DNA from 3 places in the Paenibacillus sp. FSL H8-0280 genome. Region 1 is predicted to be linked to each of the others. Evidence: riboswitches for the same ligand, from Rfam matches in the RefSeq annotation. Region 1 holds a riboswitch; each other region holds the start of a gene.
What was found. Region 1 has a riboswitch for thiamine pyrophosphate ahead of thiC (phosphomethylpyrimidine synthase ThiC). Riboswitches for the same ligand answer to the same signal wherever they lie in the genome.

Region 1 (10,785 bases):
CGTGCGGAAATGCTATGATACTTTCAGGAAATCCGCTCTGTGTCAGGTTTGCAACATGTGTGTTGAACATCATGAAGTGACACGGATTATCAGGCTTTTTAGAATGCATACAGAGGTGTCTAAGAGATGGATATTGTTATACCGATTATTACATTGATTGTTGGTCTGGTCGGGGGATTTTTCATCGGGGTGTTCTACTTGCGTAAACAACTTGAGAAAATGCAAAGCAATCCGGACATGCTTCAGAAAATGGCGAAGCAAATGGGCTACAACCTGAATGGCAAGCAAATGCAGCGTGCCCAGCAGATGATGAAGAATCAGCAGCCAGGAGCGAAAATGCCTCAGCCGCAACAGCATCCTGCGCGTAAAAGTTCGGGCCGCCGAAAATAATAGCAGTGAAGTGAATAACTGCTTACCTTATTGTGGTTCGAAAGGAGGTGTTTGGCAGTGGCTGGCGTTAAAGATTATTTGAATTCAAAAGTATCCGACAATCGGGAGAAGATCGAGTACCATGTAGAGCAAATCCTGAAATTGATCGGAGAAGATAGTACACGTGAAGGGCTGCTTGAAACGCCTGCACGTGTGACTCGAATGTATGAAGAAATTTTTGGCGGATATGAAGTAGACCCGCGCGATGTGCTCGGTGTCACGTTTGACGAGAATCATGAAGAACTGGTTATCGTCAAGGATATTGTCTACTACAGTCAGTGTGAACACCACATGGCGCCGTTCTTCGGTAAGGTACACATTGGGTATGTACCAAGTGGCAAGATCGTTGGTCTGAGCAAAATGGCTCGTTTGGTCGAAGCAGTAACACGTCGCCTGCAAGTTCAGGAACGTATTACTTCGCAGATCGCTGACATTCTGACAGAGGCCGTTGAACCTCATGGAGTTATGGTCGTTGTGGAAGGCGAGCACTTGTGCATGTGTTCCCGCGGCGTGAAGAAACCGGGAAGCAAGACGGTAACGTCTGCTGTACGTGGTTCTTTCCGTGAGAATCCGGCACAACGTGCGGAGTTCTTGTCTTTGGTAAAGGATTAAGATCAGGTATGTCCACTCGCTGGACAAGCCGGATGAGTAAGTTCCTTTGGTTTTGGAAGCAGCAGCTTCTAAGCCATAGGATGTGATATAAATAAGCCGTGTTCCCTGGGAACCGGCTTATTTATATATGCGTTGTCATTCCTATATACTGGATGCATATGAATTCGTTAAGCCGGAGGTAATGGAACGATGAGTGTACCTTCCCATTCAGATCAACCGGTTCAACCGGAAAAGGGAATACAGGCAGATCAACAGGCTTCATTGCGTCTGCAAATCTGGGAGACACCACTCATGCGACAAGGTAGTAGTGTACTCGAAGCTTTTGCTTGGGAAGAAGTTATGTGCAGGCGGGTTGGGGCAGGGCATCTACCTGTTGCACATATATGGAGACACCCAGATGCCTTTGTAGCGGGCCTGCGTGACCGCAGGTTGCCACAGGCTGTAGAAGCGATGGAACAGATTAGAAGCCAAGGGACAGCGGTCTGTGTTCGGCCTTCCGGTGGAGCGGCAGTACCCTTGAATCCAGGGGTAGTCAACGTGTCACTGATTCTGCCTAATCCCGGACATGCCATCAATATTCATGATGATTTCCGGGAGATGGCTTCGATTATTGCCGAGTCGCTAACGCCGTGGTCGAATCAGGCGCAAACTGGTGAGGTTCAGGGTGCTTTTTGCCCGGGAGATTATGATGTCAGTGTAGGTGGGCTGAAATTCTGTGGTATTGCCCAGCGCAGGCAGGCAAAGGCGTATATTATTACTGCTTTTATCATCGTGGAAGGTCAGGGAGATCAACTGGCAGCGGACGTGCGTCAATTTTATCAGCATGCAGCAGGTGGGGCGAGTGAAGGATATCCTGATGTTCAGCCTGGCACGATGGCAAGTCTGAAAGAATTGGCAGGTGTACCTTCAGCTGCGGCATATACTGCCGCTTTGGTTCGAACACTGCGCGATCGCTATCCACAGGCGGAGACCAGCAGGGTGCTTAGCGTTGGCACTGAAGAAGTACGCCTGACAGCTGAGCAGATGAAGCTGCGCTACGATTAACACTTTTTACTAGGGCTTGGAATTGGTTAATAGAGATGATATGATGTGATTTCGGAAGGAGAGTGTTAGGATGGACACATTGAGATATACGTATTTATATGAGGTTGTATCAACAGGCGAAAAATCCGAGTTCAGCCAAATGGCAACAAGCAAGGAAGAGGCCGCTGCACTGATCGTTGCACGTATAGCCGATCTGGAGTTTACAGATGAGTCTGATATCAAGCTGGGCGATCTGATCTCCATTAGCAAACAAGTTGGCGACAACTATGTGGCGTGCGAGGGCTGTGCTTCTTAAGTGAACATTTAGAAATAGGAAGTCTCTCAAAATACAAGCAAGTCTCTTTTACAGGAGGCTTGCTTTTTTGTATACACCAAAAGAGATATCTTTCAGTCATTCGGCTGGAGATATCTCTTTTTTCTCTAATCCATCTAACCCAAAGCTTAATAAGGCGGCCACAACAACTTGCGTGCTGTTTCGTAACGCTCGGCAACAGCGGGCCAGTAGACCACATTCCACCAGTCTTCAATATACTTTTTGCGTTCATTCTGATGTTTCAGATAGTAGGCATGTTCCCACACATCCAGTGGCAGGAGCGGTACGATATCGGACTGGGACAGGTTCTGGTGTTTTTCCGCCTGCAGAATCTCCAAACGATGTGCTCTCGGGCTCCAGACAAGCATCGCCCACCCACTGCCTTCCACTTTATTCGCAGCTTCTGTGAATTGATTCTTAAACGCTTCATAACTTCCGAAATCCCGCTTGATCTGTTCTGCCAGCATACCGGAAGGTTTGCCGCCGCCAGCAGGATTCATAATTGTCCAGAAGATCGTATGCAGGTAGTGACCTGCCCCGTTGAAAGCGAGTTCACGTTCCCAATGTTTGATGAGTTCAAAGTTATTCTTTTTTCGCGATTCCGCCAGCTTCTTCTCTGCTACATTTAGTCCGTCCACATAAGATTGATGGTGTTTGTCATGATGGATACGCATCGTCAGCTCATCAATATGTGGCTCCAGCGCATTGTACGCATAGGGGAGAGGCGGCAGTGTGTGTCCTCCGATGGGAACCGGCTTCTCTTTTACAGGAGGTGCTGTAGAACTGGGTGTGGCTTGTGTTGTTCCGGTAGAAGGCGGTTGAATGGTTGCAGATTGGATCTGAGCTGAAGCGGCAGGCGCATTTACATTTCCCTCTGGAGAAGTTGGAGCTTCTGAAGCTTGGCGATGGATGCTTCCTGACTCTGACGTATGCAACGCATTTTCCAGAAAAAGTGATGGCTCCGAATCCGTTTCGCGCAAGATGCCAGGTTGGCCAAGCGTATCCAATACGCCCAGAAAATACTCCGACTCGCGGATAAAATGCAGAATGAGTACTTTGGCAAGCGGAACAGCTTGCACAGCAGCACTTTGTTCCAGAACAACATACAGCTGTTTGATGAACTCTCTCGATTGCTGCCGAGCTGCCAACACAAGTTGATCGATACAACGAACCATGTAGGGAGCAGGTGGATGGGTTGCGGGCAATAGTTGTTTTAAAAGCTGATTGGCTACTCGCTCACTGTTTGCAAAGGTAACCTCCCATTCCTCCAGTAGCTTGACGTATGGGGGCTCCAGATCAGGAACCAGGGCACGAATGACGAGTGTATGTTCTTTCTCCTGCTCTTTCCAGAAACGGATTTCCTCCAATGTCCGCAGAGGCAGCAGGTGACCATATCCATACCAGTTCATATACGCGAGACCTCCTTTAGATGAAATTAAAAAATGCAAAAATAGTTCATACAGGTAACCTAATCCGACAAATGATCTATGCGTTCAGACCGTCTGTTCATGCGTCCCAAGAGTATATTCCACGAGCTTGTTGTCCTATGAGTGCAAAAAAAAGAGCCCCTGAGGGCTCTGGAATAAATTCAATGATTGAAATTTGGTTATTCTCCATTATTCGTGTTCTGTACATCGTCACTGCTTGTTTTCGTTACATGACTGAGGAAAGTTGAGACACGGCGCAGATATTCTTTCGGATGCTCCCGGAAGATCAACTCATGATGCGCATCCTGGACAATCCATACATCGGAGTACGGATTGGTCTGGTTGGCGGCGAGTTGCTCCGCAATTGGATAAGGCGCCTTCTCGTCCTCTGTACCATGGATGAAGAAAATCGGGAACGGATAATCTTCCTTTTTCACTTCCTGGTATGGAATCTGTTGTAATCCGGTACCATTCAGAACAGGGAACAACAGTTTCATGATCTCCAGTGTAGGCTGACGTGGCAAATCGATCTGGTTGTGAATGTTGTGGTACAGCGTATCTGGCTCCAGCAGGAACGCACTGTCCAGAATCATTGCATCCACTTCCTTCGTAATCAGTCCGGTTTGTAACGCTGTACCGGCACCCATCGAGAAGCCCCAGACAACCAGTTCCTGCGCACCGCGCTGCTTGGCGAACTGGATGGCACCCAGCAATTGCTGTGACTCAGCTTTGCCACCTGTGGCTACAGCTTTGTTCACTTGAGAAGCGAAGCCGTAATCGAACATCACCACGTTGAAACCGAGTTGATGGGCATAGTGTGCCAGGTCATACATGGGTACCCATGTTTCTTCACGATTGGCACCATAGCCGTGACTGAAAATAATCGTTTTGCTTGCAGCATTGTCAGCAGGTATATACCATCCCTGCATCGTGCGGCTGCCATCTGCTGCCGGGAACGTGATGTCTTCGTACTTCATGTTCTTGGCCTGCATCGGATTGGAGAAGACCGGCGCTACAGTAGGATTGGATAATACCCATGCGATATAACCATGCAGTGCAATAAAACAAAACAGTAGAAAAAATACAACGGAGAGCAGCAACGCTACGATAATATGTTTGAACCGAATCAGCCTCGGTGATAGGGAAGAGGGCAGATCGGACACTTTTGTTTGCAGCGGGGCTTCGCTCTGGGATGATTGATACATGAATGCCCCTCCTTTGAAGTTCAGTTGAAGATAACAACGACATGAAAAGAGAATTGCGTCGATTTCAGAGCCTGCTTCAGAGCGATATCTTAATGTAATATATCTTTATCGTATGTTCCAATATAGTCAAAGTCAATTGATTGAGGGCATTTGTTACGCAATTGTTATATAGTTCTTAAGATATATGGGTAACATTACCTTAGTGTGTAAATTACAGGGGATTAAGTCTTATAAAAAGGAAAAATTTACACGTTGGCCTATTTTGATTTTGGCTCTTTTTGGTTTACAGATGAGACCGTTTCTCATATAATTTATGTAACCAAGTTTCATGTGATGAAACATGAGGAGGGCATTATGCCATGGAAGATCGCAAGTTAACCGTCCGGGCTGTGGAACGGGCGCTGGATATATTATTATGTTTTACCACACGCAGTGATCTGGGACTCACCGAAATTGCCAGCCAGATCGGCCTGCACAAAAGTACAGTCCACCGTTTGATGGCTACGCTGGAGGATCGAGGGTTCGTGATCCGCGATGCAGCAACAGAGAAGTACCGACTTGGCATCCGAATCTGGGAGCTGTCAGCTCACATGTCCCGCAGTGATGATCCCGCTATTCTGCTGCTGCCTGCGATGGAGCGACTGAGAGATCGATTGGGGGAGACCGTGAGTCTGTACCTGCGTGATGGGAGTGAACGGATACGGATTCAGGCTGTGCAAAGTGATCAGGCGATCCGCCGAGTCGCTCCAGTGGGTGTTAGACTCCCGCTGTCTGTGGGGGCTTCCAGCAAAGTCCTGATGGCGTTTGCCACGGACGAGGATCGTGAAGAACTGATGAACGGGCCGGAATGGCCGGTGTTTATTGATCCCGCGGTGTATTTGGCGCAAATGGGAGATATCCGGGATAACGGATATGCGACGAGTTATGAGGAACGTGAGCCGGGAGCTGCCGCGGTATCTGTACCGATTATGGATCGCAGAGGCAATATTGCAGCTGCCCTCTCGGTCTCAGGGCCTGTCAGCCGACTCTCGCAGGAGACATTACATGAATACGCACCTGTGTTGAAGGATGCAGCTACGCAAATGGGGCTCATGTTATCCTGATGTTGAGGTGAGGTTTTTCTCCAATTGAGTTGGTGTTCTGGAATATAAAGGTTGTTTTTATGTTCCGGTTGCGCTACTCTGTAATGGACGGCCCAACGGGGCCAGCTTTATTGAATATGAACGGCGGCTTATGTAAGCCGCAACTTATTAACGTTACTGGGGGAGTCCGAATTGTCCGGACTGAGACGGAATCGCATGAGATTCCGGACCCTTTGCACCTGATCTGGATCATACCAGCGTAGGGAAGTAATCGGCGAAATGACCACAACCACCACATGATGTGACCCTTGTTGGGCTCCGTTAAGGAGCTGATTGAAGGTGCATTATTGGTGATGGACATAAAAGTCGGTTCCTTCGGGGGACCGGCTTTTTTATATACAGGGAACAGGCGATATAGCGCGTATTCTATGGGCTTCTTTTTCACTAACCTACAAAAGTGGGCTTGGATGAGGAGGGAAGTCTCATAGATCGATGATCTGTGGCAGCCTCCGTCTGTTGTTAACTGTACATGAAAAGTGTCTCCCCTGGTCTGATGTAGGATCGCTCTTTCTTCTCTGCATTGCGCATGATTGGGACAGGTACGAAATTGAGCTAATGACGAAACCAACCAAACAAGCGACGAACACTGAGGAGGAGACAAGCGAACATGAGTACAGGAAATCAAACGGGACAACAAGCGATGGAACAGCAACATAACGATCAGCGGGTGGAAAAGGAAACAGGAGCGGCCGGACGGGTTCAGCCCTTTCCCGGTAGCCGCAAAGTATACATTCAGGGCTCACGGCCGGATATTGCTGTACCGGAGCGTGAGATAGCCCTTCATGACACAAATACTCCCCAAGGGGTGGAGCATAACGAACCGCTGCGTGTCTACGATACGAGCGGCCCCATGACAGATCCCGAATTTCATGCGGATATCCGTGCAGGTCTACCAGCTCTGCGCACTCGCTGGATCACAGAGCGTGGCGATGTCGAAGCTTATCAAGGCCGTACGGTTAAACCGGAGGATAACGGACTGAAGCCCGGAGGGAAGAGAGCCGGCGCCGAAGAGTATCCCGGATTACGTGGCAAACCCTTGCGGGCACAGCCGGGACGCTGTGTAACCCAGATGCACTACGCGAGGCAGGGAGTCATTACGGCAGAGATGGAATTCGCCGCCATTCGTGAAGGCGTGGAACCGGAATTTGTGCGGCAGGAGCTGGCGAGTGGACGGGCCATTCTGCCATCCAACATCAATCACCCGGAGAGTGAGCCGATGTTGATCGGTCGTCATTTTCACGTGAAGATCAATGCCAACATCGGCAACTCTGCCGTATCTTCCTCCATTGAGGAAGAGGTGGAGAAGATGACTTGGGCGGTACGCTGGGGATCGGATACGGTGATGGATCTGTCCACAGGCAAAAACATTCATACCACCCGGGAATGGATTATCCGCAATTCACCTGTGCCAATTGGTACGGTGCCGCTGTATCAGGCGCTGGAGAAGGTGAATGGCGAAGCGGAAGCGCTGACCTGGGAGTTGTACCGTGACACACTCATTGAGCAGGCAGAGCAGGGCGTGGACTACTTTACGATTCACGCAGGTGTACTGCTGCGTTATATCCCCATGACCGCCAAGCGAATGACAGGTATTGTGTCTCGGGGCGGTTCCATTATGGCAGCATGGTGTCTGGCGCATCATCAGGAGAATTTTTTGTACACCCATTTTGAAGAAATCTGCGAGATTATGAAAAGGTATGATGTGGCGTTTTCGCTGGGAGATGGACTTCGTCCAGGCAGTATCTACGATGCCAATGACGAAGCTCAGATGGCGGAACTGGCTACGCTCGGGGAACTGACGCAGATCGCATGGAAGCATGATGTGCAGGTGATGATCGAAGGTCCGGGGCATGTACCGATGCATAAGATCAAGGAGAATGTGGACTTGCAGATGGAGATCTGTAAAGAAGCACCGTTCTATACGCTGGGGCCGCTGACGACCGACATTGCCCCGGGTTACGATCACATCACGTCCGCCATTGGGGCGGCCATGATTGGCTGGTTCGGCACGTCGATGCTCTGTTATGTTACGCCAAAAGAACATTTGGGCCTGCCCAACAAGGATGATGTGCGGGAAGGGGTCATCGCCTACAAGATCGCAGCTCATGCCGCCGATCTGGCAAAAGGCCATCCGCGTGCTCAACGCCGCGATGACGCGTTGTCCAAGGCACGGTTCGAGTTCCGCTGGCGTGACCAGTTCAACCTTTCGCTGGACCCGGAACGGGCGCTGTCCTACCATGATGAGACGCTGCCGGCAGAAGGGGCCAAAGAAGCTCATTTCTGCTCCATGTGTGGACCAAAGTTCTGTAGCATGCGCATTACGCAGGACATTCGTGCCTTTGCGGCGGACAAAGGATTGTCCGAGAATGAGGCTGTAGCAGCGGGCATGCAGGAAAAGGCCGAGGAATATCGGACACGTTCCTAGGCGCCGGTACAGCGCAAGCTGGGCAGTCTGACATCGTTTGAAGGTGAGAATACTGCTATCATGTCTTCATCATCATCATATTGATCAGCTTCCTGATACTTTTTATCAGCATTATGGTTGATTGTCTAGCAGATGTTTAATAAAATGAATGTAAGTAAACACCAATAAGAGTAGCCAGGCCAATGGCTACTCCTGCACAGCATTTGCGGTGGGTATTCCTCCGAGTGCAGCAAGTTCAGATGAAGTGACCCGTCAGGCCGTCAACCTGTGGCGGGTCACTTCTTTTTACGATCGATGTATGTCAGGAGCGCAATAATTAACATCGCGAACACGATTACGTCGTTAAAAGAGAAGTTCATAGGATCACCTCCCACTGGAGGCAAGCCTATTTCCCACCACAAATTGGCTGTACAAAGTGATTATACCATTTGAAATGCTCTTGTTCGAGAGCATTTTTATTTTGCAAAAGGAGTCAATATAGTAGTTTTCACATGTTTTTAGTGATTGTAATGTTTCACTCCAAATCAGCCACTACTATCGAGCCAGGCCCAAATTCTTCTCCAAATACGCCGCAAGCAATGCCAGCGGGCTATGGATTGGAATACCGCGATCTATTGTAACCTGTGCAGCTGCGGGAGCCATAGACAGTTGGGCTGCCACTACCGTTTTACCCGGATACTGCTCAGCAATCTGCTGTAAGCCTTCTCGTACCGCTTCGAGATACCCTTGCTGATCTCCACGCATAATCAACTCAAATGTCCCAGGGATGCACACCGCATCCGTCTGAGATGTCTTGGCAACGTGTAGTTGCCCATTCTCATCCTCTTGCTGTAATGCCTGATTCACCCGTGCCATCGTTCCTTCAATAGTTGCCGGGTTGGTGAATGCTATTATGTAATCTCCTGGTACTCGCCGCATCTCCTGCAATAACGGATCATCTATGCCGATCACAGGCACAGGGACCTGTATGGCTTCCTGCTCCAATACTGTTGCAAACAGGGTACACGTAACCAGAATGGCATCGGCATGACACTCAGCGATCCATTGGAGCGTCTGGGCTACCTTCTCGTGAATAACGACCTCGGAAAAGTCAGAGTCATGTTTAAGACGGTCCAGACCTGGATCGACGTAATGGACCAATTCAACTTCATAAGGAGCAAGCGTCTCTTCAATTAAGGCGATGTTGGAATAATGAGCGTGAAAACAACCAATGGTGATCATGTGCTAAGTCCCCTTTTACAGTTCGTATATGTCATGGATCTCTTAGATATTTAAACCATTATAGAAACATGACTGAGAACTGTACAGTCGTTTATTGTCCAACGCCAATAACCGCCCTTCCGCCAAGCTGCGGAAAGACGGTTGATAACCTGACTCGACTAGGGTCGGTCCGGTGTCCATTTTTATCTAAGGGAAGGAGAAGCGTTTTTCTTCGCCATTTTTTGCTGTAAAATTTCATGAAAGGATAGACCTTGAGTGTTCTCATTCTCCTTTTTAGGAGCAGTGGTCGCCGTGTTGCGCGGATATTGGTGATGGTACGGGATCATTTGCTGAATAGGCATGCGGATCATCTTGGTTCCTCCTTTGATGCGTTTTTTTGAATTATGTATTTCGACTGGTTACCATGCCAGGTGCGCATATAGGTACATGTGACTTGTTAGACGAAATAGAAGAGTTTAAAGCGTAATTCCAATTGGATTGTAGTGATTTTACCCGGTTTTAAGGAGATGTAAACGGTTTTAGGGAAATTCAGGAGTAAAGGACCTGATATGAATGGTTTGATATGGGAGGATCGAATCGGTTGTTATGTGAATAGTCCTAATTTTAAGGAAGTCAATGGTACCCGCATATGAGGCATATTGTCTGGTTAAATGATGCAAAGCATGCTAACTAACTTGGTACCATGGTCGGGTTGTTTAGGGGGTAATGTAGTTCCGGATATAACAAAAAACTGCCGAGTGTACTCGGCAGCTTGCTTGATATGAAGATGGATGCGATGAAACTTGGATTCTGTCTGAGGTGGTATCGTGTTGGTTTTATCTACTTTGGCGAACAGCGATGTATATATCCACTTGTACACTCTCGGGATTTAGGCTGCGTTCATCATATAATTCAAAATCCCCGGTGAACGTACGATCGCTTTGTTTATCCCATGCCCACACGGCTCCCCAGGCTTCGCCAACAACCT
Region 2 (10,785 bases), 2.9 Mb from region 1:
ATTTCATGCCTATTCTGCTGGCTTATGGAGCTTCCATTAAATTTGAAACTAGTCCCATTCTGGCCATGACAGTTGCCGGCGTGTTATTACACCCGGGATGGAGCGCCCTGATGGCGGAAGGAAAAGACGTGTTTTTCATCGGTGTTCCAGTTCGACTAACCGATTACGCGGGCTCCGTGCTGCCGATTATTATCGTTGTTTGGCTCATGTCCTATATTGAACGTTTCGCGGATCGGGTATCGCCTTCAATGATCAAATTTTTCACGAAACCAATGATTGTACTATTGATTACAGCACCACTTGCATTAGTGGCCATCGGCCCTTTCGGAACATACCTAAATGATCTGGTGGCGATGGGTGCAGAAGCAATTAATGCCAGAGCCAGTTGGCTGATTCCTTTGTTAATGGGCACTTTGCAACCGTTCCTGATTGTAACAGGCACTGCATGGGCGATGACGCCGATTGCAACTAGCCAACTAACCAAAAATGGATATGAAATGATCAACGGTCCGGGAATGCTCGCGTCCAATATTGCTCAAGGTGGGGCCACCCTTGCTGTAGCATTGAAAACAAAAAACAAAAAACTGAAACAGCTCGCTGCTTCATCCGGTTTCACCGCTGTGCTGGGCATCACGGAACCATCCTTGTACGGTGTAACGCTGAAACTGAAGAAACCCTTAATTGCCGCAATGATCGGTGGTGGTGTAGCAGGGATATACGCTGGTCTGACCGGATTAGTACGTTATGCCTTCGTGTCTCCAGGGCTTGCCGCGTTACCTGCATTCATTGGCAGCAATCCGATGAACATCGTTCATGCCATTGTGACTTGTCTGATCGCTTTTATCGTTACCTTTGCTCTGACATGGATCATTGGTTTTGAAGATCCAGTGGACGATGAAGAAGAAGGAAATACCAACGTTAACGATGACAAGACACTTTCCGGGCAGCCTGTTCAAGACAACAGCTCAAGCACACAGTCTTCTACAATAACAAATGCAAATGTACCGAGCCAAAATGAATTACGCCCACTTACGATCACCAGTCCGATGCAAGGGGAATTAGTCCACCTTGACCGTGTACCAGACGATGTCTTCTCTTTGGGATTACTGGGTAAGGGCGCTGCCATTATTCCTGCCAAAGGAGAACTGTATGCACCAATCACAGGTGAAGTTACGGCTTTCATGGACTCCAAACATGCGGTCAAATTAAATGGTTATGATGGAGAAGAGGTGCTCATTCATATTGGAGTGGATACCGTCAACCTGAAGGGGCGACATTTCAACTCTTCCATTAAAGTAGGGGATCGCGTACAACGGGGTGACTTGTTGATCCGCTTTGATATCGATGCCATCAAGGCAGAAGGGTATGAAGTCATAACCCCGATCATTATCGCCAATTCGGATCGTTTCCCGGACATTAAGCTGGAGAAACAGAGCCCTGTGGAGGTTGGAGCGACCATTATCCACCTTTCGTAACAACCGTAATATGGTCCGTCACATATCTTGATCAACATTTAAAATGAAGGAGTGTTTGAGATGTTATATCAACACATCAAACCATTCCCCAATGAATTTCTGTGGGGAGGCTCTACCTCGGCCTATCAAGTGGAGGGAGCTTGGAACGAAGATGGCAAAGGCCTGTCCGTCATCGATATGTGTGATCATCCGGCTGGAACCGCCGATTTCACAGTTGCGAGCGATCACTATCACCGATTCAGAGAAGACGTGAAGCTTTTTGCAGAGCTGGGCCTCAAAGCATATCGTTTTTCAATTGCATGGACTCGAATCTTGCCTTCAGGCACAGGAGCTGTTAATAAGAAGGGACTCGACTTTTATCACCAATTGATTGACGAATTGCTCCTTCATGGTATTGAGCCCATTGTGACCATGTACCATTTCGACTTACCCTACGAGCTTGAGAAAAACGGAGGATGGAACAACCGGGGGACGATCGATGCCTTCGTCGAGTATGGGCGTATCTTGTTTGAGCATTACGGGCATAAAGTGAAATATTGGTTGACCATTAATGAGCAAAATACGATGATTCTTCATCCCGGTGCTATTGGTACACCAAAAGGCGGGCGTTTGCCATCCAATAAGGAACTGTATCAGCAAAATCATCACATGTTTGTAGCTCAAGGCAGAACGATGCGACTATTTCATGATATGCTCCCGCAAGGCAAGATTGGTCCTGCATTAAACATGACTTCCATGTACCAGGCAACTTCCAAACCAGCCGATGCAATCGCTGCTCATAACTGGGAGACGATTCGTGGATGGGGTTTTCTCGACTTATCGGTGTGGGGACGGTATAATCCATTATTCTGGAGTTATTTACAGGAACGCGGCATAGAGCCGGTTATTGAGCAGGGTGACATGGAAGATATCCAGTCTGGCCGCCCCGATCTGGTAGCAATCAACTACTACTCGACGGCAACCATTGCCGCCAGTATGGGAGATGCGTCGGATGTTACAGCTCGTGCAGGGGATCAGCAAATTATGCTTGGTGAGCAGGGGGTTTACCGGGCAGCGGAGAATCCTTATACCGAAAAAACAAAATATGGCTGGGTCATCGACCCGGTTGGCCTAAGGCTGACATTGCGTAAGGTATGTGAACGATATGGTCTCCCTATTCTAATTACGGAAAATGGTATTGGAGCCCCGGATGTACTTGAGGCAGATAACACCATTAACGATACGTACCGGATTGATTTTATCGAGAAACATCTGGAACAGATCAGACTGGCTCTAACAGATGGAGTAGATGTGATTGGTTATTGCCCTTGGTCCGTTATTGACGTGGTAAGCACACATCAGGGGTATGGGAAACGTTATGGAATGATCTATGTAAACCGTGGTGAACAGGATCTGAAAGACTTGAAGCGTTTGAAGAAGAAAAGCTTCTCGTGGTATCAAGAGGTCATTAAACAGAATGGCAGATGTATCGGAAATTCGGATCAGGCGGTCACGAAAGAATAAAGGATCGTGATGAATTCATGAGAGTAATCAAAATATTAAATAACAGCTTGCTTCTGACCAAAGATGATCAGGGACAAGAGATGATTGTCATGGGAAAAGGGTTGGCATTCAAAGGCAAAGTCGGCGAGCGAATCGATGAGGAGCATATCCAGAAACGATTCATTCTGCAAAATAATCCGTCTGCCCAGGCTTACGTACGAACCATCGAAAACATGCCAGAAAAACATGTGAATGTCATAAACAAACTGATTACCAATGCAAAAGAACAGTTGTCTCTTGACGACCAAATCTTCTTTACGCTTATGGATCACTTGTCGTTTGCCATTGAACGATGGAAAAAAGGTGTAGCATTACAGAATCGCATGTTATGGGAGATCCAGAGGTTTCATCCTGTCGAATTCGAACTGGGCCTTGAAGCCGTTCAGATGCTGAATCTAGAATTGGGTATTGAACTGCCGGAAGAAGAAGCAGGGAATATCGCTTTTCATTTCGTGAATGCCCAAACGCATGAGCAGAATATGGAGCGCACAATGCAATCCGTTAAGATGTTAAAAGATATTTTTAACCTGATACAATACACCTTTGATATGCAATTGAACAAAAATTCCATTCATTATGTGAGACTTGTCACACATCTGCAATTCTTCATCCAGCGTTTACAAGAAGGACGTCTGGGCAATTCGGCGAAAGATTTTATATTTCAACACATGGTGAAGGAGCATCCGCTTGAATACAAATGCGCGGAGATGATCAAAACCTACGTGCAGAATATGCTGGATATCTCCATATCGAACGAGGAATTATTATATTTGATGATTCACATTGCTCGAATTGTGCAGGAGGAACAGGGTGACGAGGGACGATTATAAAAAAAAGTTTATATGCCTGTTAGTGAACAGAAAAAAGATACTTTCTAACTATGACCGTTTTCTCGTATTTTATCGGGAAACGGTCTTTTATTCTTGCAAATATGTAGCGACTTTTTTGATATTCCACGCGAACGAACTCCAGTTTCCTAAACTAACAATTACCAAAAGATAACTTTTTTATTATAACTATTGGAAATTTGTTATATGTAAGCGCTATCCAAAGAGCTATAATCTATTTATCTGGATGTTAATCCGTTCAGAAATACTTAGACCAAATCAAGAGGAGGAATTGTATGAGACGGTTAGGTCAATGGAATATAACAGCCTTGGTTCTTGTGCTGGTACTCGCCCTGCTTCCATTTTCGAATGTCTCACATGCAGCCAAAGCAGTTACGGAAGTGGAGGGAGGTCATTTGAGCACAAACTTTGAAGACGGTACACTTCAGGGATGGACTCCACGTACAGGTAACGAAAGGCTGACAGTGACACAGCAGGAAGCACACGAAGGTCAGTCCAGTATGCTGGTCGCCAACCGTGAGCGTTCCTATCATGGACCGATGTTATCCATGAAGGATCTGCTTAAGCGTAACCAAGAGTACGAAATTGCGGCATATGTAAGACTTACTCAGGAGCCCACCACGGATCAAACACTACAGCTCACCACATATAAAAAAACAACTGCCGAAAGCTGGAACCCAATCGGTAGCGTGAAAATTGCCAAAACAGAATGGAATACATGGCACAAGATCACCGGAAAATTTCAGTATAGCGATGATCCCACTGAATTGAATTTGTTCATCGAAACACCCTACATCTCTGAAGATAGCGTAGATACGTTATCGTTCTATGTGGATGATGTATCATTTACTCTGGCCGAGCAACTGGAGATTGAAGAAGGGATTCTGTCTCTGAAGGACCTGTATCAAGATGATTTCCCCATTGGTGCAGCGGTGTATCGCTGGCAGTTGGAAGGCGCATATGGACAACTGCTCACAAAGCACTTTAACAGCTTGACCGCAACCTACGAGATGAAACCAAAGTACATGTCTCCTTCCGAAGGTGTTTATGAGTTCGAGGCAGCCGATCAATATGTTCAGTTCGCCGAGGAGCATGGTATGGGCGTACGCGCACATGCGTTGTTGTGGCATATTGATGCAGCAGAGTGGATGTTCAAGGATCCTCAGGGTAACCCTGCGAGTCGAGAATTACTTCTTGCCCGGATTCAGGATTACGTTGAAACCGTCATGACCCGATACAAAGGTAAGATCTATGCCTGGGATGTGGTAAACGAGGCGATTGCGGATAGCAACGGTGATGCCAACGGTTTACGTAAAAGTCCCTTTTATGAACTAATCGGTCCGGATTACATTGAAAAAACCTATGAATTCGCTCGTGCAGCCGATCCGGATGCCAAATTATATTACAACGAATACTTCACGGAAGTTCCTGAGAAAAGAGAGCATATGTATCGGTTGGTCAAACGACTGAAAGAGAAAGGGCTCATCGATGGTGTGGGTTTGCAATCCCACTATAACCTGGAATCCCCGCCCATCGAGGAAATTGAAAAAACGATCAACATGTTCGCCGAACTTGGATTGGATATTCAGATCACGGAACTGGATGTTGATAGCGGAATTCCATTTGGTGAAGAGATGTCCGATGAAGTCGCAGTAAAGCAGGCGTATCGATATAAGGAACTGTTGGATTTGTACAAAAAACACAAAGACCACATTTCTTCAGTTACCTTATGGGGACTCCAAGATGAGAAGTCTTACAACAACCAGGCTATGCTGTTTGATTCAGCCCTTAAGGCCAAAAAAGCATACTGGGGACTTGTGGATGAATCCAGCTTGCCTGTGTTGACACAGAGAGCCGTCTCACTTTCGGGTAAACCGGATATCAAAAAACAGTCACAAGATCCGCTCTGGAACAAAGCGGTGTCTACTCCACTGAAGGGTGACTCTTCGGGATCAGCCAGTTTCCGCACCTTATGGGATCATAGTAACCTGTATATCCTCGTGGATGTTCAGGATGCGAAGGCAGATGTGAATGACAAAGTAGATATCTTTGTTGATCTCAATAATGGCAAGACCACTTCATATGAAGTAGATGACCGACATGTAATCATTAAGCGGGTTGGCAAAGCTGAGGGCGTGGAGCAGCGTTCATATCGTGTACGCGAGACCAAAACCGGATATCAGGTTGAATTGTCCATTCCGTGGGGTGGTATCCAAGTCGGATCAGAATATGAAGCCGGATTGGATATCCGTGTGACTGATGGCGGTATAAGTGGGACACAACCTTATAATCCACTGTACTGGAATGATCGAACACAATCTCAGGAACAGGATACAAGCAAATACGGCGTGATTCAGCTTGCCCCTATGCCCAAATCTGCACAAGCTGTACAAGGGATTGTTCAGATTGATGGGAAGAAAGACACATCATGGAATAAGGCTGCACCGTTTGAAGTAAACCGGTTGAACCAAAGCGAAGGTGCAGAGGCAGTGGCTCGCGCAATGTGGTCAGGTGAATATCTATACCTGCTGATCGACGTCACTGATCCAAACATCATCACAGATAGCATCAACCCATGGGATCAGGATTCGGTTGAGATTTTCCTGGACGAGAATCACCAGCGCACACCGTATTTTCAATATGATGATGCCCAGTTCAGAATCAGTGCAGACAATGTAGGAACCTTTGCAGGCGGTGCCTCACCCGGACGCCTTGTAAGTGCTGTGAAGAAAACAAATAAAGGATACCTCGTAGAAGCCAGAATTCATTTACAATCATTGACGCCCAAAACAGGAAATGTTCTCGGCTTCGAGCTTCAAATTAACGACAACCAGGGCGGAGGTAAGCAGAGCGTAGCTAAATGGAATGATACGACCAATGAGAGCTGGAGAAACACTTCCCAGTACGGAATACTCACTTTTGTGGGAAAGAACAAACTCGGGCATTAAACCATCGGCAGTAGTTGCAAGAATAGAAACCATCATAACAGTGGCTAAAACTCAACCATTGTTGTGATGGTTTTCATCGTTTACATACGTCACTCAAGCTGATGAGGGCGATACAATCTGCCTTGACTATATTTAACAGCCCTTGATATACTAAATGAATGTTATTTTTTCTTTTATGTGGATAAGAAAGTAATTAACTACATACTAACCGTTTGCGAGGGAGCCTTAACCGGCTGAGAGGGTGTTAAACCGACCTTACCTGATTTGGATAATGCCAACGTAGGGATGCAACGATGAAACACTGTACTTGGGTAGCTCATGCGAACTCCCTTGTTTTAGTGTATTTGTCTGCGAAACATCCTATGGATGTTTCGTTTTTTTTGTTTTTAAATACGTACATTATGAATTGGAGGAACACATGTTGACTATTTCAGAGAGACTATATCAGGCAGCACAGCCTGTGTGGAAGGAATGTCTTGAGCATCCCTTTGTTAAAGGGATCGGAGATGGTTCCTTACCGGTTGAACAATTTCGTTATTATTTGCTGCAAGACTACTTGTACCTGTTCGATTATGCCCGTGTATTTGCACTAGGTATCGTCAAGTCGCACGACCCCAAATTGATGCAGTTTTTTAGTGAAAACGTAGATAACATCCTGAATGGTGAAATGAAAATTCATCGTTCTTATATGGAGCGATTAGGAATAACAGAGGATCATGTTTTTCAGGTAAAACCTGCACTGAAAAATGCAGCCTATACTAACTATATGCTCTCTGTTTCCCATGCGGGTGGCATAGCAGAAGTACTTGTATCCATTCTGGCCTGCTCATGGAGCTATGCAGAGATTGGTCAAGTTCTTTCCCAAAAGCCTGGTGCAGCTGAGCATCCTTTTTACGGAGAGTGGATCACAGGATATGCTTCCTCTGAATACAACAGCAGCAATCAATCCCTTGTGACGTTAACGGATAAGCTATTAGAAGGCTGTAGCGAGGGAACGTACCAACGGATGGAAGATATTTTCGTGATGTGCAGTCGCTTTGAGCTTGATTTTTGGGAGATGTCATGGAGGCTGGAGCCTTGAGTTCACCGGTAGTTAATTCAATGAGAGAGTACCATATGACGCCACTCATTCAGATTCATTTAAGAATTGCCATCTATGATGATTACATATAAAAAGATTCAACAACAATCATGAGGTGATGGCAATGAGCATATACAAATGGCCTAAATTTATCGGTGTAGCGGTGTTATGTACTGCAATGCTGACGGCATGCAGCTCGACTAATCAAGAGAATGGAGACTCGGACAACAATCCGACTGAAAAGGAACAAACGAATACGGATAATCAGAGTAAAACGGAGAATACTGCGCAGACAGTAGGGTATGCCGATCAAATCAACAAAACTGAGGTTATGTCCATTTCGATTGATGTGGATGAAACGGCATGGAAAGAAATGCTGGATAATGCAAATGAGGAGCAGTACATCTCAGCTAATATTACGATTAACGGAACAACGATTGAAAACGTCGGAATTCGTCCAAAGGGTAACTCCAGCCTTCGGCAAGTCGCTAGCGATGATACAACGGATCGATATAGTTTCAAAATCAAGTTTGATGAGTATGTTAAGGATCAAACTTGGATGGGGTTGGACAAGCTCGTTGTGAACAACATGATTAGCGACAATAGTTATATGAAGGAATACTTGAGTTATGACATCATGAGTTATATTGGCGTAGACGCACCCTTATTCGCGTTCTCCAATATTAGTGTAAATGGAGAGACTTGGGGTTTGTACCTGGCTGTTGAAGACATTGACAGCGGATATCTCGCCCGAGCCAAGAATGATGAGGGTGAACTTTACAAACCGAACAATGATGACAACATGGGGGCAGGAGGAATGGGAGGGCCAGATGGCAATCCTTTTGCACAAGGGTATGGAAATATGCAGCCACCTACTGAAGGTATGGCGCCACCGGATGGTGCAAGTCCACCGAATATGAACAGCGGGACAGGGGAAGATGGAGCGAATACACTACCGGAAGCAGGTATGAAGGGTAACCGTGGTCCAGGTGGTATGGATGGAAGCGGCAATGGTGTTTCATTGGTGTATACCGATGACAAATCATCCAGTTACTCCGCCATCTTCGACAATGCTGAGACCAAAACAACAGAGGAAGATTATCAGCGTGTCATTGAATCGCTCAAAAACTTGAGCACAGGTACCGAACTGGAGAAATATGTGGATGTGGACGAAGTTCTGAGATATTTTGCAGCCCACACGGTCGTTGTCAATATGGACAGTTACACGTCCAACATGGGACATAACTATTATCTGTATGAAAACGATGGACAGATCAGCATGTTGCCCTGGGACTACAACATGGCCTTCGGTGGATTTCAAGCTGGTTCTGCCTCCGATGTCGTGAATCTGGCGATTGATACGCCGGTATCAGGGGGCAGCCTGGACGAACGTCCAATTTTAGGAAAGCTCCTTGAGGTGCCGGAGTATAAGGCCAAGTATCATGAATATTTGCAGGAGATCGTAGATGGATACTTCGCAGACGGAAAATATGAAGAAAAAGTGCAAAGCCTGAACAACATGATCTCAGAATATGTGAAGCAAGACCCTACAGCGTTTATTACGTATGATAAGTACGAGGAAGCTGTTACAGAATTGACCAAACTTGGCTCGCTGCGTGCAGAAAGTATACAAGGGCAACTGGACGGGAATATCCCTTCCACGACCGAGAAACAAAAAGAGGACTCGAATTCACTGATTGATGCTTCTTCGGTTGACCTGTCCAAACTGGGTGAAAATAATACGCGAGGAGGCATGGGAGGTCGCGGTCGTGAAGCTGCAGAGAGTAATCAGTCTCAGGATGGAAAATAAGTGAATTACGTAAAGCGAACAGATAATCAAGATGAGTTCAGTGATCAGCAAAAGATCGGACATTGAAGTAGACGGATAGCCTGACATTTAATAAAACCAATGCGTACCGACATTTTGTCGTTCGCATTGGTTTTTTGTTCCTTGGACATTTTCAAAAACACGTAGAAAAAGACGATTAAGGGCCAGGTATTAGAAAAAGTCTGGAACATATTATAGGTAATATCTATTCAAATATGTTAAGGAGGATATCATAAAACCTATGTTACCTATGGAAAAGTATTTCGGTAAGTTAGAACTCGTTCATTCCTTTTACGGGGCTATGCCTACAGGCGTTAGTGTATCCGAAACCGGGCGTATCTTTATTTGTTTTCCAAAATGGGGAGATGACGTCAGATTTACGGTAGCGGAAATTGTTGAGGGTCAGATGCAACCTTATCCTAATGTAGAAACGAATTTGATCAACCCATTGAATATCGTTATGTCCTTCATCAGTGTCCAAAGTGTTGTTGCAGATGGAAGGGGAACCTTGTGGGTACTGGACACGGCTGCACCAAATTTTTCTGAGCCAATTAAAGGAGGGGCAAAATTAGTCGCTGTAGATTTAAAAACAAATACAATAAGAAAAGTATATACATTTGCTGATGATGTAGTCTTGCCGACAACGTATCTGAATGATGTCCGATTTGACTTTCGTGTAGGAAAAGCAGGTTTCGCATATATAACGGACTCTTCTTCCAGAGGGCCAGGCGCTATTATCGTTGTAAATTTAGAAAATGGAAATGCGTATAGACGGTTAAATGGAGCAAATTCAACTTCACCTGATCCATATTTTTTACCGAAAGTGGAAGGTGAAATTTTGATAAATCGAAACACCGATGGTTCAACATCTCCCTTTCAATTGGCCTCTGATGGTATAGCGATCTCCCCAGATGGAAAAATGTTATTTTTTTGTCCACTATCCAGTCGTTATCTATACTCAATCTCAACAGAAGCTCTGCGAGACAGAACGATACCGGATCTCAATTTAAGTTATCTTGTGCAGTATTGGGGAGAAAAGGGGGCTTCTGATGGAATGATAACG
Region 3 (10,785 bases), 240 kb from region 1:
ATTTTAGTTTTACTTGATCTACTTATAAGTTGAACTAGAAATTATTCACACTTGCCACTCCGATGACAGAACAACCTGCCAATCGCTGAATGATTCATACAACTTATATAGCTCTTGTGAAGCTCTCATAGATTGTAAACCATCTTTTTAAAAAACTAGGTCTCACTTCTTGTGAAAAACACTCTTTACACTAAAAAACTCGAACAAATCTCTTAATTTATAATCCAAAAGAACTATTTTCAAACAAATTATACGAAAAAACTATTAAATAAAGTGTTCCGGGGATATGACCAAATTGTTAACTTTCTAAATACTTGTTAATAAGCACGCGAACGACAAAAAAAAGATCCAAGCGTTATCGCTCAGATCTAAAGGTTATTTACATTGGACCAACGTATTCTCTATTTAAATGCCGGGATCGCGATATCTGCATATTTCTCTTCGAAGAAGGCTTTGACCTCTGGACCCGCCATGCGTTTAGCCAGCTTCTGGATCGCTTCGGAGTCCTTATTATCCTCACGGGCAACCATGGTGATTGCAAAATGGGAATCATCCTTCTCGGTTAACAGTGCATCCTTCTTCGGTGTAAGACCGAGTGGACTGGCATATGCCGGTGTCATGGCTACCAGATCAGCATCATCCATCATGCGAGCCAGCATCAACAAGTCCACTTCCTCAAACTTGAAGTTCTTTGTATTCTCGGTGATGTCTGCCTGTGTGGCGTTAAAACCTACGCCCTCTTTCAGCTTAATCAATCCGTTCTGCTCCAGCATCACAAGAGAGCGACCAATGTTGGAAGGATCGTTTGCAATTGCAATCGTTGCACCTTCTGGCAATTCCTCAATCGTTTTGTACTTTTTGGAGTAGCCGCCATAGATGGCATTATAGATAGGCTGTACAGCCACCAGATTGGCATTGTTCGCTTCATTATACTGGGTCATGTAAGGTACGTGTTGGAAGAAGTTTGCATCCACTTCCTTGTTCGCCAGTGCCGTATTTGGCTGTACGTTATCTGACAGCACAACAACTTCCAGATTGACTCCATCTTCCTTCAATAGCGGTTTAACAATATCCAGTACATCTGTCATCGGTGGAATCAACGTGGCTACTTTCAGCGTAACTTCTTGTGCAGCTTGTGTATCTTCTTTTGTTCCTTCAGCCGCAGGTGTTTCTTCTTTTTTGCCACAAGCAGCTACAACAAGCATTACTGCAAGCAACATAAGCATCATTTTTGCTTTCATTTCATGTCTACCCCTCATCGTATAATCTGTATTGGTTATTCTTAATAATACACGGTCCAACCGTTCAGGATCTGCGATCCAGCCAGTGGGACAGTCTGCTGCCTGTGAATTGGATCATCTGTACCAGGATAATCATAATGATGATCGTAAATACCATAATCTCCGTTTCGAAGCGCTGATAACCGTAGCGAATGGCAAAGTCGCCAACCCCGCCGCCACCTACAATACCCATCACCGTCGAGTAGGAGATGAAGCTAATCGTAGCTGTCGTGAGTCCCAGTACAAGACCAGATCGTGCCTCCACGTACAAGAATTTCACCACAAGTTGCATCGTCGATGCCCCCATGGAAGCAGCAGCTTCAACCACTCCCCTCGGTACATCCAGCAACGCTTGTTCCACCAGTCTGGCGTAGTAGGCAATCGCAATAACCGAGAGTGGCACGGTTGCCGCCAGTGTACCTATGGACGTTCCCACAACAATCCGTGTGAATGGAATCATGAATACAACCAGCAGTAAGAATGGAAACGAACGAACGATGTTGACGACACTACCGAGTACAAAGGACAGCGTTTGATTCTGATACCGTTGTCCTCTCCGGAATAAGTACAGCAGAGTACCCAAAGGTAACCCGATCAGAACAGCTGCCGCAATGGAGATGCCCACCATGACAAAAGTCTCTCCAATCGCCTGCCATATCTCATGCTGATATTTCAGCACAGACTCAGGTAACCTCATGACTTGTCCTCCTGTTCTGCCTGACGGAACAGAGACGAACCTGTCATCCCGTATTCGTCACCCGCAAGCAAGGAGGTCAGCAGATCAGGCTGCGGAGCAGGGATACTGCTCACTTCCGCTTTAGACAACGTACGAACGAGTCGCCCATCCTTCATGACGGATATCCTGTGACATAGTCGGCGAGCCACTTCCATCTCATGCGTTACTACAACAATGGTCACGCCCAGCGTTTCATTGATATGTCGCAGCACATCCAGGATACCGTTCGTGGTCTGTGGATCAAGCGAAGAGGTCGGTTCATCACAGAGCAGCACATTCGGACGACTGGCCAGCGCTCGTGCAATCGCCACACGCTGCTTCTGTCCTCCGCTAAGCTGAGCAGGATATTGACCCGCCTTGTCTTCCAGTCCAACAAACCGCAGCACCTCAAGTCCACGTTCAACTCGCTGCGCACGGGGCATACCCGCAAGCTCCAATGGCATGCAGACATTGCCACTCACCGTTCGGTTACTGACAAGATTGAAGTGTTGAAAGATCATGCCAATGGATCTTCGTGCCTGACGCAGACTCTGTTCATTCATCTGGGTCAGGTGCTGCCCATTCACAACAACCTCACCATCATCCGGCTTTTCCAACCCGTTGAGCATCCGCAGAAGCGTGGATTTGCCTGCACCACTCGATCCGATGATGCCATGTATTTCTCCTTGTCCCACTTCGAGGGACACCGAGCTTAATGCTTCGAATCCCTGATCTGCACGGGAACCGCGCTCGTTATAACGTTTGCTTACACCATATAATGAGATCATGGAGAGTCCTCCCGTGAATGATCATGCATGGTTCTTCAAGAACACATGAAGAAAGCCCGCACAGCCGATAACCGGAGCGCGAGCAAGCCTGTTCATTTATAATAAATCAACATCCCTTACGAGACAAGCTTTTAAGGTGAGATTGCCTCCTGAAGGCGGCTGGCTTCATATACACGAAAACGTCCGTTGGACGAACCCACATACACTTCATTTCCGATCCGGTTGATCATTCCATTCTTCGCATCCCGGTCGCGATGCTCCGGGTTTCCCATCACAACGTCATGTACACGACCTAACAGTGCTCCATTCTTTTTGTTCATCACGAGCAAATTCTCGTCCATGGGCAACAGTAACTGATCATCAATGACCAGATAACTTCCCTGATTCGTCGGATGCCTTAGTGTTGCAATCGTATCTTTGGCATTCCAACGCGTCTCCCCCGTTTTATAATCCAAAGCCGCTGGATAACCGTTCTTAATCACATACAACTGATCCTCTTCCACCAGTCCTCGTTCAATCTTGCCCTTGATCGTCCAGCGTGTTTTGCCTGTCTTGGCATCATACAGGGTAGTTGTAAAATCTTCATATTCTCCGTAATGATCGCCGTTTTTGTTCTCACGGATCAACAACATGCCATCATTCAGCTCCTCAAATCTCTGTCCTACCCGAGCAGGGAATTGGGCAAGCTTTTTCCCCGTGTTCAGATCAAGCAGAAGCCACTGATTATCTAGTGATAGCCATCTTTCAGCTTTCGTGGTTGCAAAGGGATCAAGACGTTCAATTCCACCAGTATATGGATCATTCCAAAATTGTTCTATGGTGGATCGTTTGCCCTTTAAGCTCCATACGGTTCGGCCCGATTGCGGATCGGCTGCAACCAGCTTATTCTTTTCCCAATACAACACATAGGGGTCATCTGCACTCTTGTTCAATAATTCATAACCTGTGGCCAGTTTTCGCGTCCACAATGTTTTTCCGTTTGCACTGTCCAGAACCGTTAACCAACTGTTGCTTGAGCTCTCAACAACCGGGCTATCCACAACCACAACGTTCTTAGCAGCGGTGATGCCATTCAATCTGAATTTTTGCTTGGGGGCATACTCCCATACGACATCACCGTTTTTCAACTGGAGGTGGCGTATGCGATCTACATATTCTTTCTTCTTAGGGTCATAATCAGTGTAGATGGTAACCTGTTGGCGTCCCGCATCCACCTCTACCTGCTGTCTTCCATATCCCGCGTTAATCTCCCATAATTTCTTGCCGGAATGTCGGTCAAGTGCGTATGCTGAACTCTCATAATGAAACCCACTAAACCCACCGTCATCCCCTTTCATCAGGAGAACATCATCTGTAGCTGCTTGCAAAAAGGTATAGTTGATATCACCCTGATTGGTCCATACCGATTTCCAGGGTATTGTAGACGGCAGCGTTGTACCATAGATTTTTGTCGTAAACCCATATTCATCCGCCCGACTGATGTTCCAATCAGAAACGACAGCATTTCGATCCTTCTGTGGTAGGTTCCAGCGAGTTCTGATCAGCTTGCCATTCTTATTAAATGTCACCAAGACCTGGCCGTCTGCTCGCTCATATCGCCAGGTCTGTCCAATACTCATCGGGTAACCAGTGTCTTTAAGATTGCTGGAGTGTTCTTTCCAATCCGGCTCGCCTAACCACTCAGCCACTTGTTTGGAGGTGGTTGCCTTGTTCAGCTTAATATCTGCCAGATGGCGTATAACCGAAGTTGGCACCGATGCATCCTGTTGGAACCAACCATCCGCCACATTCATCCGCTGTTCTATAGCCTGTGCCTTGATCCAGAAGAGTCCTGGTCGATACGTGAAGGATTCTTTATCCCAGACTCGTGGGGCAATGGAGACCCCATACCAGCCTTTCCACTTTGCAACAATAACAGCCTTATCTGTTAGCGCTTTCTCACTAGACCAAGTTGTAGAACTATCTGGAGCCAGATATAGCTTGCTGCCTGATTGGAGTGTGAAGCTTTGGGGAGCTGTTTCCGTCATGCTTCTGCTCTCCTTCAGTGCATACCAACTTGGCAGCCAAAAGTTTCCATGATCGGTTGACTTAAGCTGTACCCACTCGCCTCGAACCGAGACCAACGTATACTTTTCGTTTTTTGTTGTATAGTATTCAATCCCCATCTGGTCAGCAGCCACACTGCCGTCCCTCTTGTTTTTGAACAGAGGGATGTCATTGATGAGCGTAACGGGTTCTCCTTGTTTGTAGGCCAACTGTGTTGATGAGGCTTGAGAACTTGCACCCAAGGCTTGTGGCGTTGTAGCCAAAGCTTGTCCTCCAAGCACAACCATCTTGGAATCCAGCAGCATCCAGCCCGTCAACAGCACAGCTGATAATCCAGTCATGGTAATCCATTTGTACCCTGTTCTCTGCCAGTCAGGACCCGTCTTCACTCTCGTTCATCCCCATCCATTAGAAGTTATTTCCATATAGACGCTGCATACAGGAAAAAGTTACCGGTTACCTCAATATATTTCACTCTATCTCCCCGTATTACCTTACATCCACCATCGTAGCATGATAAGGAAAGGTGACCCCAATGTAATAAGCAGCTGTTAAGGTGAGCATATAATAAAATACAAACCACAGATCAGCTCGCGAATAGCCAATCTGAATGTAATACGTTCGGCTCGCGCCATCCGTGAATCCCTTCGCTTCCATCGCTACCGCCATTCGCTGTGCACGGCGAATGCTCTGTGCCAGTAGCGGAATAGCGTAACGCTTCAGCGTACCATACACGTTCCAACGAGATCCGCGCTGCCTTGTTCCCCGAATACGAATAGCGTAACGGAGCGTCTGGAATTCATCCAGCAAAATCGGGATCATGCGCATCGCGGCCAGAAAACTATAAGCATATTTTGCAGGTAGCTTCCACTGCTGCATCAGGGAATAAAACAGCCGTACTGGCTTGGTCGTAAGACCAAAGAGTAACCCAGCCGCCGCCATGCTCAGCGAGCGAAAACCCAAGTGTAGACCGCGATAGAAGCTCTCTTCGGTTATGTGAATCAGTCCCCACGTATACCATGTGGTCTCTCCCTTACCAAACATCATCATACCTGTAGATGTGGAGATAAACACCAGAATGAATGGGGACGCGTACAGGATCAATCTATACCATGGGTGACCTGTCCAGCACAGTAATAACATCATCGCCACAGCAACATTGGCCATTACATTCAGATTGTGGATAAGGATAACGATAACAAACATCATCGTCAGAATGATCATCTTTAATCCCGGATTAACGGTATGAAGCCAGGTTTCACGGTGAGGAAACGACAGTTGCATCAGATAACCTCCCCTCATCCACCGACCAGATTCGGGTGCAATATCTTTTTACAATTTCACGATCATGGGTAACCATAACAATGGCTGTTCCCTCTCTCCGCAATTGCTCCAGTTGGGCTAACATGGCAAACGTATTGCGGGCATCCTGCCCAAAAGTAGGTTCATCCAACAGCAGTATTCGCTGCTCTCTCACCAGTGCAGAGGCAACGCTCAAGCGTCGTTTCTGCCCCATCGATAATTGGTAGGGATGACGCTCGGACAGGTCGATTAATCCAAATTGATTAAGCATCTGATTCGTCCTGGCAAGTCTTTCTTCCGTTGTAAGCCTGCCCCCCAGCAATGAGAATTCCACTTCTTCCGCGACGGTGTTAGTCACAAATTGAAACTCCGGGTTCTGAAATACAAACGCGATTTGATCTGCAAGCTGCTCCGTTTTGCCAGAAGGCTGGCCTTCAACCTCATAATGACCTGTTGTTTTTAGGATATTCATCAGAGATAACAACAATGAACTCTTTCCAGCTCCATTAGCTCCGACAATACCAATCCAGTCTCCATGCCATACTTTGGCCTGCTCGACCTGAATGAAGGGTGTTTTCCCACGCCATCCGGTGAACTGCTTCAAGTCCAGTGCAGGCTGATAGGTGGGTGATCCAGGTGATAAGGATGAGACGTGAGATATGGGGGATATACCCGGTGTATCGGATAAGCCAGACGGTTGCTGTGCTTCCAAGTTTGAGATGCCGTGATCCACACACACTTGAAGCTCTCCAGAATTACTTCCCTCTTCCTCCTTAGCTGCCTGCTCGTGCTCATCCCACACACCCGGATACCAGATTCCATAAGCCTTCAGCTTGCCCCGTTCATGTGTAAATACCTGCTGTGCTGGCCCATCCGCCACGATCTTTCCTTCAGGTGATAACACAATAATTCGGTCGACCATATCCACAATCTCATTAATTTTGTGTTCAACAATGATGATTGTTTTATCACTTGCAATCCGTTTAACGGTATCCCACACTTGAGAAGTACCCTCATCATCCAGCAGTGCAGTGGGTTCATCCAAAAACAATACCTCCGGGTCCATGGCAAGCATCGAAGCAATCGCAAGACGCTGCTTCATCCCCTGAGACATGGACTGGATTAATACACGATTCTTTTCAAAGGATAACCCCACCTGATCCAGATAATATTCAATCATACCCGCCATCTCTTCACGCGAAATATTTCGGTTTTCCAGCACAAATGCGATCTCTTCATCCGTAAAGGACATACAGAACTGGGTATCCGGATCTTGAAAGACCACTCCTGCTTTGGCGGGAACCTGAATATCATCACATTTCATCGGAATCTCAACCGAACGTGGTATCAGACCGCTCAGAATTTGCAATAACGTCGATTTACCGGAGCCACTTGGGCCAAGCAACAACACTTTCTCTCCTTGACGCACAGAAAGAGACAAGCCTTGAAATACCAAGGCTTTCTCTCCCGGGAACTTGCATCTTAGATTTGTGACACTTACCGCTTGCGAATTCCCTTCCCCGTTCATCTAATCCAGAGCCTCATAATCCTGTTTCGATACCGGTCTGAGCGAACGCGTTACACCGGTCAGTTCCAATGCTTTGGCGAGATAATAAGCGAACACTCCAGCAATCAAAATGCTTCCAATGAAGCGGAATCCGATAAATAACGTGTAGTTCCAGGCCGAGAGTGAATCAATATACCCGTACTGATAATCCAGCAAAAGCGAAGCCGCTGCAGCTCCTATGGCTGCAAGACAAGTGACAAACAGATTGGTTTTGCGATACAAAAATGCGGCGAAGAATATCTCGGCTCCCAATCCTTGCAACAGACCGTATACAAGTGTGGACATGCCCCATTCACTGCCCAGAAAAGCACTTACCGTTGAAGCCGCAACTTCGGCAAGAATCGCCACGCCTGGTTTACGAATGATAACAAAAGCAAACGTGCCCGCCATAAACCACATGCCGTAGATCATCTGCTCCGCATGAACGCCGAACGGTTTCATCAAGTCATATGTAGGTCCCCATATCTTGTAAATCACCCCAAACACTACTGCGATTACGATGGTTACCAGAATATCCGTTAGTTTCAATCGCTTGTTGCCTGCTTTTGTTGCCATGTTCTCTACGTCCTTCCTCTGTTCCCTGTGGGGGTTATCATAATAAACGAAAAAGCCTCCCCGGTTCCGGGCAGGCCTTACGCGCAGTATACAATCCTCACAATGATGTAATGGATGGATGTCGAAAATACGGAATATCAGCCAGCACCCCTTCGTCATGGCAGATACACCACCACAGTTCAAAGAGGTCTGTTGTTCATCCACGTTCATTCCCACAATTCACCCTTACATATCGCAAATCCATGTTCTCTACGCTGGCATTACCCAGATCAGATGTACGGTCAGCGGCACAAGGCCACTCTCTCAGCCCAACTTCATTGAGCTCCCGGTTCACTTATTTCATTGCTTCTAATGTACATCAGATGGGTATTTGTGGCAATGGTCTCTACAAAAATCAAAAGTTGGCATAGGAAAAGGCATCCCCCTGGATGCCTTTTGGACATACTTCACGATGTGAAATAGCTACCTTATCCATACACGCCTTCAATCCGTATTCCAAGGTATCCCTGTTCTTAATATTGCGTGTTCCCAGACTGGCTCGTTTTCCCTGAAGCAAACCCCTTGAACAACGTTGGTACTTTGGAATAACGGGTATTCGTAATTTTCCCTTGTGATGTGCTGCTGTCTGTACGCAAAATCGAATCTTTCACATTGGAAATATTGGAGTTATCCAGCGTCATGTTAACTGCGAAGGATGTTCCACCATTTTGGCGAACCAGTTTGCCAATATCATCTGCACGGAAATTTTTGATGTTAATTGTTCCAGCCGCATTCATCTGGAACACTTTATCATAGGCCTTGTACGCTGCCCCGCCGGTAATGTTGACCGTTCCGGCAGACTTCAATGTCAGTGCATCCTCGCCCACGTCCTGCCAGACCACATTTGATATATTACAGTTGCCATAACAGTGAACACCATCAGCAGCTGGTGATCCAATGTTTACGTTTTTGAGCGTGGCCCCTGCCTCCAGACGGAAGACTGGCTTCTGATTTTCTGCTTGAGAACCGTCACCCAGTGTGGAAGGATTGGCTACAAATGTTTTGCCTTGACCGTCATAGGTCGTGCCCTTTGGAACAACAATCGTTGAATTAACAACTGTAGGTGCAGCAGCAACCGGAGCTACACCAAATATGGAAGCAACCAAACCAGCCGACAGCAACAACGTCAATATTTTTTTCATAACTTTATTCCTCCCTTATTCTCTCGTTTTTTGGTAGTGTACAAGCCTGAGCTTGTCCTGGAAGTTCGTCAGAGGTGCACCTCTGTCCGACCCACAACCTAATCCTACCAAATAAGGAAGGTAACTAGAATAATCATTAGATCAGATATATCATGACATCCTGCAATCCCTGTCATATCGGCATTTTTTGCATGCCAGGTCTCTCAAGCAATATGCTGAAATCAACCTCTGGTATGCTCATTTGTAACGTATGTACCCCTCACTTGAATTCCCGATAACAAAGAAAGACCACTACATTTGTCTCCAAATGTGTGATCTTGAATGGCTTCCGGCTTGCTGATATAAGATATCAGGCTCCAAATCTCTGACGATAACCGCACTTTCGACACAACTCTTCTACAGCTTCCCGTTTGGAGAAGCCATATACCAGATTGTTCGCTCGCTCACCCTCAATAATCTCCGAGAATGACTTCTCGTGCACATTACCCAGATTAATTACACCCTCGCCATCAAGACAGCATGGAACCACCGTTCCATCCACAAGTACAGCTGCCTGACCGCGAAGTGCATGGCAAAAACCTTTGCCGTCATCTTCAGGTGCATCCAGACTTGGCCACTGGAACTCATGGTCCTGATTCAGGTATACATTCGGGGCAATTTTTACCCCGCTGCCTGGAACCACTTTTTCCTCAATGCGGAAGTCCAGATTGAACTCACGTTCCAGTACTTCAAGGGTCTCCCGATTTCGATTCATCTGAGCATTTGTGAAGTTATCCTGCGTCAGATTCCACAGCCGGAATGAGATGATGACATTGTGCTTAACGGCCTCGTGTACAAAGGACAAAATATGACGCAGGTAACCGTCACGGTCTGTTGAACCTTCATGCCCATCGAAGCTGTGCAGGGAGAAATTCATCTGCCGCAGCGCTGGTTTGCCAAGCAATTTATGCTGAGTCTTGGGTAACAGTGTACCATTCGTTGTAATGTTCACCTTGAGTCCCTTCTCATGTGCGGAATCGAGCAACAGATCTATTTTGGGATGCAACAAGGGTTCGCCTTTGACATGTAGATAAATATGATTGGTGTGTGGTTTAACTTGTTCCAGTATATTGTTGAAGACTTCAGGGTCAATGAATCCTTTGGCACGTTGCGTCTGCGGACAGAAGCTGCAAGCCAGATTGCAGATACTCGTGATCTCAATATATACTTTTTTGAACGTTTTCAACTCGGGTCCCCATTCTGCCTAGGAGGGAGAACAATCCCACCTGCATTTTGTGATCCGGCCTATACGGGCCACCACTATTATATCGGGTTAGGGAGCCCAGGTAAATTGTTCAGTTGTTCGGGTCTG

Region 2: linked by a shared signal. The riboswitch ahead of tenA (thiaminase II) and the one ahead of thiC (phosphomethylpyrimidine synthase ThiC) in region 1 are both predicted to bind thiamine pyrophosphate.
Region 3: linked by a shared signal. The riboswitch ahead of MHI12_RS04460 (ECF transporter S component) and the one ahead of thiC (phosphomethylpyrimidine synthase ThiC) in region 1 are both predicted to bind thiamine pyrophosphate.

What each region holds. Positions count from the first base shown of each region.
Region 1 covers NZ_CP150296.1:731,091-741,875, forward strand. Annotated here, with positions in the region: gene MHI12_RS03425 (YneF family protein) at 127-390, shown strand; gene folE (GTP cyclohydrolase I FolE) at 448-1,041, shown strand; gene MHI12_RS03435 (biotin/lipoate A/B protein ligase family protein) at 1,231-2,085, shown strand; gene MHI12_RS03440 (hypothetical protein) at 2,156-2,380, shown strand; gene MHI12_RS03445 (Fe-Mn family superoxide dismutase) at 2,527-3,807, opposite strand; gene MHI12_RS03450 (alpha/beta hydrolase) at 4,005-5,030, opposite strand; gene MHI12_RS03455 (IclR family transcriptional regulator) at 5,390-6,133, shown strand; TPP riboswitch at 6,282-6,395, shown strand; gene thiC (phosphomethylpyrimidine synthase ThiC) at 6,813-8,597, shown strand; gene MHI12_RS03465 (hypothetical protein) at 9,132-9,818, opposite strand; gene MHI12_RS03470 (hypothetical protein) at 10,001-10,168, opposite strand; gene MHI12_RS03475 (zinc ribbon domain-containing protein) at 10,634-10,785, opposite strand, start outside.
Region 2 covers NZ_CP150296.1:3,638,100-3,648,884, forward strand. Annotated here, with positions in the region: gene MHI12_RS16070 (beta-glucoside-specific PTS transporter subunit IIABC) at 1-1,475, shown strand, start outside; gene MHI12_RS16075 (glycoside hydrolase family 1 protein) at 1,536-2,978, shown strand; gene licT (BglG family transcription antiterminator LicT) at 2,996-3,847, shown strand; gene MHI12_RS16085 (endo-1,4-beta-xylanase) at 4,141-6,813, shown strand; TPP riboswitch at 7,020-7,117, shown strand; gene tenA (thiaminase II) at 7,232-7,894, shown strand; gene MHI12_RS16095 (CotH kinase family protein) at 8,019-9,704, shown strand; gene MHI12_RS16100 (L-dopachrome tautomerase-related protein) at 9,955-10,785, shown strand, end outside.
Region 3 covers NZ_CP150296.1:975,298-986,082, reverse strand. Annotated here, with positions in the region: gene MHI12_RS04490 (MetQ/NlpA family ABC transporter substrate-binding protein) at 402-1,259, opposite strand; gene MHI12_RS04485 (methionine ABC transporter permease) at 1,306-1,977, opposite strand; gene MHI12_RS04480 (methionine ABC transporter ATP-binding protein) at 1,974-2,783, opposite strand; gene MHI12_RS04475 (PQQ-binding-like beta-propeller repeat protein) at 2,915-5,218, opposite strand; gene MHI12_RS04470 (energy-coupling factor transporter transmembrane component T family protein) at 5,319-6,113, opposite strand; gene MHI12_RS04465 (ABC transporter ATP-binding protein) at 6,088-7,659, opposite strand; gene MHI12_RS04460 (ECF transporter S component) at 7,660-8,253, opposite strand; TPP riboswitch at 8,483-8,593, opposite strand; gene MHI12_RS04455 (pectate lyase) at 8,766-9,434, opposite strand; gene MHI12_RS04450 (radical SAM/SPASM domain-containing protein) at 9,784-10,659, opposite strand.